DNA from 3 places in the Bacillus sp. V2I10 genome. Region 3 is predicted to be linked to each of the others. Evidence: a T-box and tRNA genes for the amino acid it is inferred to sense, from the RefSeq annotation. Region 3 holds a T-box; the other regions hold tRNA genes.
The links. The T-box of region 3 lies ahead of metG (methionine--tRNA ligase). A T-box ahead of a tRNA ligase gene usually reads a tRNA of that ligase, here a tRNA-Met.
Positions count from the first base shown of each region.

Region 1: it encodes a tRNA-Met, which carries the amino acid that the T-box ahead of metG (methionine--tRNA ligase) is inferred to sense. The anticodon was not compared.
Region 2: it encodes a tRNA-Met, which carries the amino acid that the T-box ahead of metG (methionine--tRNA ligase) is inferred to sense. The anticodon was not compared.

Region 1 covers NZ_JAUSYV010000001.1:1,432,010-1,435,331, forward strand. Annotated here, with positions in the region: rRNA gene QFZ72_RS07120 (23S ribosomal RNA) at 1-229, shown strand, start outside; rRNA gene rrf (5S ribosomal RNA) at 357-472, shown strand; tRNA gene QFZ72_RS07130 (tRNA-Val) at 494-569, shown strand; tRNA gene QFZ72_RS07135 (tRNA-Thr) at 632-707, shown strand; tRNA gene QFZ72_RS07140 (tRNA-Lys) at 806-881, shown strand; tRNA gene QFZ72_RS07145 (tRNA-Leu) at 896-976, shown strand; tRNA gene QFZ72_RS07150 (tRNA-Gly) at 986-1,057, shown strand; tRNA gene QFZ72_RS07155 (tRNA-Leu) at 1,067-1,155, shown strand; tRNA gene QFZ72_RS07160 (tRNA-Arg) at 1,170-1,246, shown strand; tRNA gene QFZ72_RS07165 (tRNA-Pro) at 1,251-1,327, shown strand; tRNA gene QFZ72_RS07170 (tRNA-Ala) at 1,345-1,420, shown strand; tRNA gene QFZ72_RS07175 (tRNA-Met) at 1,452-1,529, shown strand; tRNA gene QFZ72_RS07180 (tRNA-Ile) at 1,536-1,612, shown strand; tRNA gene QFZ72_RS07185 (tRNA-Ser) at 1,629-1,721, shown strand; tRNA gene QFZ72_RS07190 (tRNA-Met) at 1,810-1,886, shown strand; tRNA gene QFZ72_RS07195 (tRNA-Asp) at 1,890-1,965, shown strand; tRNA gene QFZ72_RS07200 (tRNA-Phe) at 2,024-2,099, shown strand; tRNA gene QFZ72_RS07205 (tRNA-His) at 2,139-2,214, shown strand; tRNA gene QFZ72_RS07210 (tRNA-Gly) at 2,231-2,304, shown strand; tRNA gene QFZ72_RS07215 (tRNA-Ile) at 2,309-2,385, shown strand; tRNA gene QFZ72_RS07220 (tRNA-Asn) at 2,420-2,494, shown strand; tRNA gene QFZ72_RS07225 (tRNA-Ser) at 2,500-2,590, shown strand; tRNA gene QFZ72_RS07230 (tRNA-Glu) at 2,605-2,676, shown strand.
Region 2 covers NZ_JAUSYV010000001.1:5,019,808-5,023,129, forward strand. Annotated here, with positions in the region: tRNA gene QFZ72_RS25325 (tRNA-Leu) at 92-172, opposite strand; tRNA gene QFZ72_RS25330 (tRNA-Leu) at 193-281, opposite strand; tRNA gene QFZ72_RS25335 (tRNA-Cys) at 301-374, opposite strand; tRNA gene QFZ72_RS25340 (tRNA-Gly) at 383-457, opposite strand; tRNA gene QFZ72_RS25345 (tRNA-Gln) at 517-591, opposite strand; tRNA gene QFZ72_RS25350 (tRNA-His) at 623-698, opposite strand; tRNA gene QFZ72_RS25355 (tRNA-Trp) at 726-799, opposite strand; tRNA gene QFZ72_RS25360 (tRNA-Tyr) at 818-902, opposite strand; tRNA gene QFZ72_RS25365 (tRNA-Thr) at 913-988, opposite strand; tRNA gene QFZ72_RS25370 (tRNA-Phe) at 1,011-1,086, opposite strand; tRNA gene QFZ72_RS25375 (tRNA-Asp) at 1,111-1,186, opposite strand; tRNA gene QFZ72_RS25380 (tRNA-Met) at 1,190-1,266, opposite strand; tRNA gene QFZ72_RS25385 (tRNA-Val) at 1,309-1,384, opposite strand; tRNA gene QFZ72_RS25390 (tRNA-Glu) at 1,401-1,475, opposite strand; tRNA gene QFZ72_RS25395 (tRNA-Ser) at 1,490-1,579, opposite strand; tRNA gene QFZ72_RS25400 (tRNA-Asn) at 1,584-1,658, opposite strand; rRNA gene rrf (5S ribosomal RNA) at 1,674-1,789, opposite strand; rRNA gene QFZ72_RS25410 (23S ribosomal RNA) at 1,918-3,322, opposite strand, start outside.
Region 3 covers NZ_JAUSYV010000001.1:976,063-979,384, forward strand. Annotated here, with positions in the region: gene metG (methionine--tRNA ligase) at 1-1,493, opposite strand, end outside; T-box leader at 1,548-1,822, opposite strand; gene QFZ72_RS04960 (AAA family ATPase) at 1,870-2,604, opposite strand; gene QFZ72_RS04965 (alpha/beta hydrolase) at 2,655-3,322, opposite strand, start outside.

The sequences.
Region 1 (3,322 bases), 460 kb from region 3:
ATGGACGCACCGCTGGTGTACCAGTTGTCTTGCCAAAGGCATCGCTGGGTAGCTATGTGCGGAAGGGATAAGTGCTGAAAGCATCTAAGCATGAAGCCCCCCTCAAGATGAGATTTCCCATCACGCAAGTGAGTAAGAACCCTGAAAGATGATCAGGTTGATAGGTCTGAGGTGGAAGCGCGGTGACGTGTGGAGCTGACAGATACTAATCGTTCGAGGACTTAACCACAGTCTAATAAAGTGTAAAACCTAAGTGAATCTTGTTATCAAACGTTATTTAGTTTTGAAAGAATAACTTCTTTCAAAAAAAGCTTGAAATCTTTTGATTTCATAGTATAATAATTTTTGTCACTATGTCTGGTGATGATGGCAAAGAGGTCACACCCGTTCCCATGCCGAACACGGAAGTTAAGCTCTTTAGCGCCGATGGTAGTTGGGGGTTTCCCCCTGTGAGAGTAGGACGTTGCCAGGCTAATGACAAAAATATTCAAGCGGAGGATTAGCTCAGCTGGGAGAGCATCTGCCTTACAAGCAGAGGGTCGGCGGTTCGAGCCCGTCATCCTCCACCATTTATTCTTGTTGTTAACATGCTGCAAAAGAGATCAGCAAAAAAGTATTACTTACCTTATATGCCGGTGTAGCTCAATTGGTAGAGCAACTGACTTGTAATCAGTAGGTTGGGGGTTCAAGTCCTCTTGCCGGCACCATTCGGTCTGAAACCGAATCAAGAAAATCGAGCCACTCCTTGAATAATCTTTCTGAGATTTGGGTGTCTTGCAAAACTAAAGAGTGTTTTCTTAACTAAGTGCCATTAGCTCAGTCGGTAGAGCATCTGACTTTTAATCAGAGGGTCGAAGGTTCGAGTCCTTCATGGCACACCATTTTTCCTTAATATGCGGGTGTGGCGGAATTGGCAGACGCGCTAGACTTAGGATCTAGTGTCTTTGACGTGGGGGTTCGAGTCCCTTCACCCGCATCATATTTTGCGGAAGTAGTTCAGTGGTAGAACACCACCTTGCCAAGGTGGGGGTCGCGGGTTCGAATCCCGTCTTCCGCTCTTACTTGCGCCGGGGTGGCGGAACTGGCAGACGCACAGGACTTAAAATCCTGCGGTAGGTGACTACCGTACCGGTTCGATTCCGGTCCTCGGCACCACTTATATCATATATGCGCCCGTAGCTCAATTGGATAGAGCGTTTGACTACGGATCAAAAGGTTATGGGTTCGACTCCTATCGGGCGCGCCATATACGGGAAGTAGCTCAGCTTGGTAGAGCACTTGGTTTGGGACCAAGGGGTCGCAGGTTCGAATCCTGTCTTCCCGACCATTTCCAACTTTTAATTAGGGGCCTTAGCTCAGCTGGGAGAGCGCCTGCCTTGCACGCAGGAGGTCAGCGGTTCGATCCCGCTAGGCTCCACCAATTAAATAGAATTAATTGACTTTGTTCCTGGGGCGGTGTAGCTCAGCTGGCTAGAGCGTACGGTTCATACCCCGTGAGGTCGTGGGTTCGACTCCCTCCGCCGCTACCAAAAAAAGGACCTTTAGCTCAGTTGGTTAGAGCAGACGGCTCATAACCGTCCGGTCGTAGGTTCGAGTCCTACAAGGTCCACCATTCTATTTAGTCTTTCGGAGGTATACCCAAGTCCGGCTGAAGGGATCGGTCTTGAAAACCGACAGGGGAGTCAAATCCCGCGGGGGTTCGAATCCCTCTACCTCCTCCATTATTATTTTAAATTAGTGAAATATTTACTTCAGCAAACCGATTGATACACAGCATAATCGGATGAGAAAAAACTTGATTATTATTGTCGCGGGGTGGAGCAGTCTGGTAGCTCGTCGGGCTCATAACCCGAAGGTCGCAGGTTCAAATCCTGTCCCCGCAACCAAATGGTCCCGTGGTGTAGCGGTTAACATGCCTGCCTGTCACGCAGGAGATCGCCGGTTCGATCCCGGTCGGGACCGCCATTTTCACTTGATTTGCGCAGTATTAGTAAAATGCTGTGAAGATTTAATTAAAACAAATGGCTTGGTAGCTCAGTCGGTAGAGCAAAGGACTGAAAATCCTTGTGTCGGCGGTTCGATTCCGTCCCAAGCCACCATTTACCTTAATGATGTAAATTGTAAAAAATATAATAGTGGCGGTTGTGGCGAAGTGGTTAACGCACCAGATTGTGGCTCTGGCATTCGTGGGTTCGATTCCCATCAGTCGCCCCATTTTTATATTCATATTGCGGGTGTAGTTTAATGGTAAAACTCTAGCCTTCCAAGCTAATGTCGTGGGTTCGATTCCCATCACCCGCTCCATAATGGGCCTATAGCTCAGCTGGTTAGAGCGCACGCCTGATAAGCGTGAGGTCGATGGTTCGAGTCCATTTAGGCCCACCATTTCTGTTTTGGTGAAATAAGGTTTCAATATTATTCCGCAGTAGCTCAGTGGTAGAGCTATCGGCTGTTAACCGATCGGTCGTAGGTTCGAGTCCTACCTGCGGAGCCATATCTGGGGAAGTACTCAAGTGGCTGAAGAGGCGCCCCTGCTAAGGGTGTAGGTCGCGTAAGCGGCGCGAGGGTTCAAATCCCTCCTTCTCCGCCAGAAAGCCTGTTTTTGGCCCGTTGGTCAAGCGGTTAAGACACCGCCCTTTCACGGCGGTAACACGGGTTCGAATCCCGTACGGGTCATACTTAAAAGAGTGCTGCACATAGTGCAGCGCTTTTTTGTTGATTTTAAATGCTGAAACCTAGATTGTAAATCGGTCAAGTCTATTATGAGATCTTTTAAGTAGTAGTCTTTATTGGTTATGAATCAAGCTGTATCCTCCTTACCGCCTTACTATCCGAAATGATTCTCCTACTCGCAGATTGCCCTTCCAACTATCTAAAAAAAATAGTGTGGTAGCTCGCCAGAATAAATCCGCTTATAAAAAACAACTCAAAATCATTCTGAAAACTCGAATGGAGCTTCTGCTCATCAAAACTTCAGCACAGGTCATAAAAAAGATGATTCACTTTCTTTTCCCCGGCCTAAAAAATATATTTTCAACAAATAATATAAATTTTTATAAAAATATCGAGCGTGGAGGTTTCATTAATAACAAACAGAGGTATAAGTAATCGTAATAAAGAAAACAAAAGCGAAGAATAAAAAGATTTCGACAATTCTTACTCATTTTGTCGAATTAACTGTTATTGTGATATAACTTACTCGAATTACACTATTAGAATATTATGTTAGAAATTCCTGTATTTTCTTACACATAATGAGTTAATTAGTATATTTGACTGATGTTTATTTCGTCAAATTCTTCTATTATCCTTATTTCTTTCG
Region 2 (3,322 bases), 4.0 Mb from region 3:
CACACGATTTTGAATTATTTATGTCGTGTTGGTAAACACAAAAAAAGACCTCAACATAATCGTTGAAGTCTTGATTTCATTAGATCTTTGATACCGGTGGTCGGGGTCGAACCGACACTCCAGAGGAACACGATTTTGAGTCGTGCGCGTCTGCCAATTCCGCCACACCGGCAAATGAAATTGTGATGAAGATGGTGCCGAGGACCGGAATCGAACCGGTACGGTAGTCACCTACCGCAGGATTTTAAGTCCTGTGCGTCTGCCAGTTCCGCCACCCCGGCAAGGGTGATAAATAAAAATTGGAGGCGACACCCGGATTTGAACCGGGGATAAAGGTTTTGCAGACCTCTGCCTTACCACTTGGCTATGCCGCCTCAACTATTGGAGCGGAAGACGGGATTCGAACCCGCGACCCCCACCTTGGCAAGGTGGTGTTCTACCACTGAACTACTTCCGCAAATCGTATCGTAATGTATTTTATGCAGGAGCTGCACAAAGATGACTCTTAATGAAAAATGGCTGGGCTAGCTGGATTCGAACCAGCGCATGACGGAGTCAAAGTCCGTTGCCTTACCGCTTGGCTATAGCCCAAAACAGAACAAAAAACCTATTAAGTAAAAAATGGGGCGACTGATGGGAATCGAACCCACGAATGCCAGAGCCACAATCTGGTGCGTTAACCACTTCGCCACAACCGCCATTATACTATATAAGATTTAAATTATTGGCAGGGGCAGTAGGAATCGAACCCACACCGGAGGTTTTGGAGACCTCTGTTCTACCTTTAAACTATGCCCCTATATTCTTTTTTATAAAATGGTGGAGGGGGACGGATTCGAACCGCCGAACCCGGAGGGAGCGGATTTACAGTCCGCCGCGTTTAGCCACTTCGCTACCCCTCCACACTGTAAGTGGTGCCGGCAAGAGGACTTGAACCCCCAACCTACTGATTACAAGTCAGTTGCTCTACCAATTGAGCTACACCGGCATTTAATAGTATGAAGTAAAAATGGTGGCTTGGGACGGAATCGAACCGCCGACACAAGGATTTTCAGTCCTTTGCTCTACCGACTGAGCTACCAAGCCATTTTATTCTTTTTTAATTAAGAATGGCGGTCCCGACCGGGATCGAACCGGCGATCTCCTGCGTGACAGGCAGGCATGTTAACCGCTACACCACGGGACCATTTGGTTGCGGGGACAGGATTTGAACCTGCGACCTTCGGGTTATGAGCCCGACGAGCTACCAGACTGCTCCACCCCGCGACAATAATAAATGAAGTTTTGTGCTGCTTTATTCAGTAAAGATGGTGGAGGATGACGGGCTCGAACCGCCGACCCTCTGCTTGTAAGGCAGATGCTCTCCCAGCTGAGCTAATCCTCCGCAGTGAAAATGATGTTGGTGACCCGTACGGGATTCGAACCCGTGTTACCGCCGTGAAAGGGCGGTGTCTTAACCGCTTGACCAACGGGCCATTTATATAAGTAGTGGCGGAGAGCAAGGGATTCGAACCCTTGAGACGGGTTACCGCCTACACGATTTCCAATCGTGCTCCTTCGGCCACTCGGACAGCTCTCCAAAATGGCTCCGCAGGTAGGACTCGAACCTACGACCGATCGGTTAACAGCCGATAGCTCTACCACTGAGCTACTGCGGAATAATATTTTCACCAGCCTGGCAACGTCCTACTCTCACAGGGGGAAACCCCCAACTACCATCGGCGCTAAAGAGCTTAACTTCCGTGTTCGGCATGGGAACGGGTGTGACCTCTTTGCCATCATCACCAGACATAGTGACAAAAATTATTATACTATGAAATCAAAAGATTTCAAGCTTTTTTTTGAAAGAAGTTATTCTTTCAAAACTAAATAACGTTTGATAACAAGATTCACTTAGGTTATACACTTTATTAGACTGTGGTTAAGTCCTCGAACGATTAGTATCTGTCAGCTCCACACGTCACCGCGCTTCCACCTCAGACCTATCAACCTGATCATCTTTCAGGGTTCTTACTCACTTGCGTGATGGGAAATCTCATCTTGAGGGGGGCTTCATGCTTAGATGCTTTCAGCACTTATCCCTTCCGCACATAGCTACCCAGCGATGCCTTTGGCAAGACAACTGGTACACCAGCGGTGCGTCCATCCCGGTCCTCTCGTACTAAGGACAGCTCCTCTCAAATTTCCTGCGCCCACGACGGATAGGGACCGAACTGTCTCACGACGTTCTGAACCCAGCTCGCGTACCGCTTTAATGGGCGAACAGCCCAACCCTTGGGACCGACTACAGCCCCAGGATGCGATGAGCCGACATCGAGGTGCCAAACCTCCCCGTCGATGTGGACTCTTGGGGGAGATAAGCCTGTTATCCCCGGGGTAGCTTTTATCCGTTGAGCGATGGCCCTTCCATGCGGAACCACCGGATCACTAAGCCCGACTTTCGTCCCTGCTCGACTTGTAGGTCTCGCAGTCAAGCTCCCTTGTGCCTTTACACTCTGCGAATGATTTCCAACCATTCTGAGGGAACCTTTGGGCGCCTCCGTTACATTTTAGGAGGCGACCGCCCCAGTCAAACTGCCCACCTGACACTGTCTCCCAGCCCGATCAGGGCTGTGGGTTAGAATTTCAATACAGCAAGGGTAGTATCCCACCAATGCCTCCACCGAAGCTGGCGCTCCGGCTTCCAAGGCTCCTACCTATCCTGTACAAGCTGTACCAAAATTCAATATCAGGCTACAGTAAAGCTCCACGGGGTCTTTCCGTCCTGTCGCGGGTAACCTGCATCTTCACAGGTACTATAATTTCACCGAGTCTCTCGTTGAGACAGTGCCCAGATCGTTACGCCTTTCGTGCGGGTCGGAACTTACCCGACAAGGAATTTCGCTACCTTAGGACCGTTATAGTTACGGCCGCCGTTTACTGGGGCTTCAATTCAAAGCTTCGCTTGCGCTAACCTCTCCTCTTAACCTTCCAGCACCGGGCAGGCGTCAGCCCCTATACTTCGCCTTGCGGCTTCGCAGAGACCTGTGTTTTTGCTAAACAGTCGCCTGGGCCTATTCACTGCGGCTTTTCAGGGCTATGAACCCTAAAAAGCACCCCTTCTCCCGAAGTTACGGGGTCATTTTGCCGAGTTCCTTAACGAGAGTTCTCTCGCTCACCTTAGGATTCTCTCCTCGCCTACCTGTGTCGGTTTGCGGTACGGGCACCTCTCACCTCGCTAGAGGCTTTTCTTGGCAGTGTGGAATCAGGAACTTCGGTACTAAATTTCCCTCGCCATCACAGCTCAGCCTTATATGAGAAGCGGATTTGCCTACTTCTCAGC
Region 3 (3,322 bases):
TCTTGAATCTCATTGCTCGAAAATGGCAGAAATGGCTGCAGTAAAATAGATAAGTTTGCAATGGCGACGGTGCAAGTAAAGAGTGTTTTTTCACAATCAGCAGTGTTTTCTTTAACAGAAATCCAAGGCTTTTGCTCGTCAAAAAATTTATTTATGCGACGAATGAAAGAAAAGAGATGATCGAGAGCTGCTTTAAATTGTCCGCTTTCGATTTGGCTGCTAATCGTTTGATAGAGCTGCTTTATTTCCCGTTCAACTTCGTGGTCAAGAACAGCTGGTCTTACTATTGAAGAAAAAGACTTTTCGATAAACTTAAATGTCCGATTTACGAGATTTCCAAATGCACCGAGCAGCTCGCTGTTATGAGAGCGGATGAATTCACGCCATGAAAAATCGGTATCTCGCTTCTCAGGTGCATTAATGGTCAAGAAATAACGGATGGAGTCCGGATGATAATCCTTAAGGATATCCGGAACCCAAACGGCCCAATTTCCGCTCGTTGATAACTTTTTCTTTTCAATCGTCAAGTATTCGCTTGAGATCATGCGATCCGGGAGTTTCAAGCCGCCAAGTCCCATTAATATTCCAGGCCAAATGATGGAATGAAATGGGATGTTGTCTTTTCCATGAACATAATAGGCTCTAGTATCTCCATCCCAAAATTTCAGCCAATCTTGCTGATTTTCATCAGACCACTGCTTACTTGCTGACAGGTAACCGGATACAGCTTCAATCCAGACATATATTTTCTTCTCTTCATATCCCTTTACAGGAACAGGTACGCCAATCGGAAGATCTCTGGTGGCAGATCTGTCCAGAAGTCCCTCAGATAAATACCGCTGTGTCAGCTTAATGGCATTATCCCGCCACACCTGCGCATCTTCTGCTTTTTTTACATACACTTCAAGTTGTTCTTGCAAGGCTGAAAGCTCAAAGTAATAATGTCCTGTCAGCTTGCCAAGAGGCTCATGACCGCAGAGCTTGCATTTTTTATCAGTCAGCCAAAGCGGGTCAAGAATACTTGCGCAGGCATCACATTGATCTCCTCGTGCATGAGCTGAACAAATTGGGCAGATTCCTTCGACATACCGGTCAGGCAAAAATTGCTGACAATGTCCGCAGTATGCCTGCAGTGTTTCTTTTTCGTAAAGGAATCCGTTTTCCAGCAGGGAAAGAAAAATGTCCTGTACAGCTTGATGGTGATGCGGATGATCTGTGCGTGTATAGCAGTCGTAACTGAACCCGAGCTTTTGAAAGGAATCCGTAAATTCCTTATGATAACGGTCTGCGATAACATGAGCCGGAACATTTTCCTGTATGGCCCTGATTGAAATGGGGGTCCCATTGCAGTCACTTCCTGAGACATATAAAACATCTTCCCCTTTTAAACGATAATATCTTGCTAAAATATCTCCTGGCAATAGACTTGCGATATGACCAATATGCAAGGATCCATTTGCGTAAGGCCATGCTCCTCCAATAAAAATAGACATGTCATTTTTCCTCCTTTTGAACATAAAAAAACCTCATCCATAGACTTAAGTAAGTCTAAGGACGAGGTTTAAATTCGCGGTACCACCTTAGTTTGCAGACCATTCACATGATCTGCCTTTATCCGTACGGAGCACAAAAAAGTGTCGATACGTATGCTGTTGTAACGTCAGCCACCACGTCACAGCCTACAGATGATGACAGTTGACATCATGTTCGGTGTGAAGCTCGGAAGGTCATTTTCAGTGGCGGATTTCTTGCTTCTTTTCAGCTGCCGAAGCTCTCTGTACAGACGTCCGAATCACTTACTTTTCCTCGTCATTGCTTTTCTTGTTTCATTTATTTTATCCAAAAAGAGGAAAGGTGTAAATACTCAGATTATTCTTCTTTAAAAAGCTCTTCCAAAAACCGATTGCGATTCTCCAAAAAATACTTTGTAATCTGATAATGATCCGTCTCCGTATAATCGATTTCAGCTATGCGTTCCGAATCAAAGCTTAGTATATTTGCCCCGGGAAATCCAAGCAGGATAGGAGAATGTGTGGCAATAATAAATTGCGTGTCACCGTCTTTTGTTAAGTCATGAATGATGCGGAGAAGGGTCAGCTGTCTTGATGGAGAAAGAGCAGCCTCTGGCTCATCCAGTAAATAAACAGCTTTCTTTCCGAAACGATTGAGAAAGAGGGATAAAAAAGATTCACCATGTGATTGATGATGGAGTGATTTACCGCCATACGGGCCAAAAACGTCACCTGACAATGGCTCTTCATTTAATTCTTCCAGATAGGATGCAAACTGATAAAAGGACTCAGCTCTTAGGAAAAAGCCATTTTTAACTTTAGGCATCCAGGCAAGCTTGATATACTTTCCTAAATCAGATTGAGAGCTTCTGGTTTCATAAAGATGATGGCTGCCGCCAGCGGTATTAAACCCGCACTGATAGGCAATGGCTTCCATCAATGTCGATTTGCCGGATCCATTTTCACCTGCAAAAAAAGTAACAGGGCTTTTAATTTTAAGTTCATCCAAATGTGAAATTGCAGGAATAGAAAAAGGATACGCTTCAAACGAAGGAATCTCTTCTTTATTTAATTTGATTAATTTTAAAAACATGTTTATCACCTGCTCTTAGTTTAGCAGGAATGCCGGATGAAAGTCATTGGCTAAACGGAAATTTTGTAGAATGGATGACAGCACAAATGAATGTAATCCGAGGTTCTATCTGCAATGATTTCTTTATCGTAATCCATGGAAGCAACGTGATAGGAGTTAGTTAGACTGATGATTTTTTTCATAGATGATGAGACGTTTTCAAAAAGGGCATCGGAGCTGTCCGGAGGGACGACATGGTCTTCTTCGGATTTAAAAACGAGCAGCGGACATGAGACTTCTGAAAGCTTTGGTTTTACAGATTTTATAAGATTAAGGAGATTATGAACGGCTGTAATCGGAACAGCTGAGTAAGTAATTTCTTTGATTCCTTCTGCTTTTATATCCGGTTTTCCTTCTGCAATGAACCTTGGTTCAGTTAGATCTTCGAAAGACTCATATCCAGGCACGCTTAAAGCAGCATTAATCGTAATCACACCGCTGATTTCTTTGTATTTGCCAGCTAAATGCACAGCTAGGATACCGCCCATAGATTGACCTGCAATAAATACTTTCCGGCAGATTTTTTTCAGCTTTAAATAAGCCTGTTCAATGTCTTTGATCCAATCCAGATAACAGCAGGCTTCAAGCTCGTGAGCATCTGTACCGTGACCTTTTAACCGCGGGGCAAGGACGGTAAAGCCTTTATCAGCAAGCAGTTTTCCCAGTTCTCCTACACTTT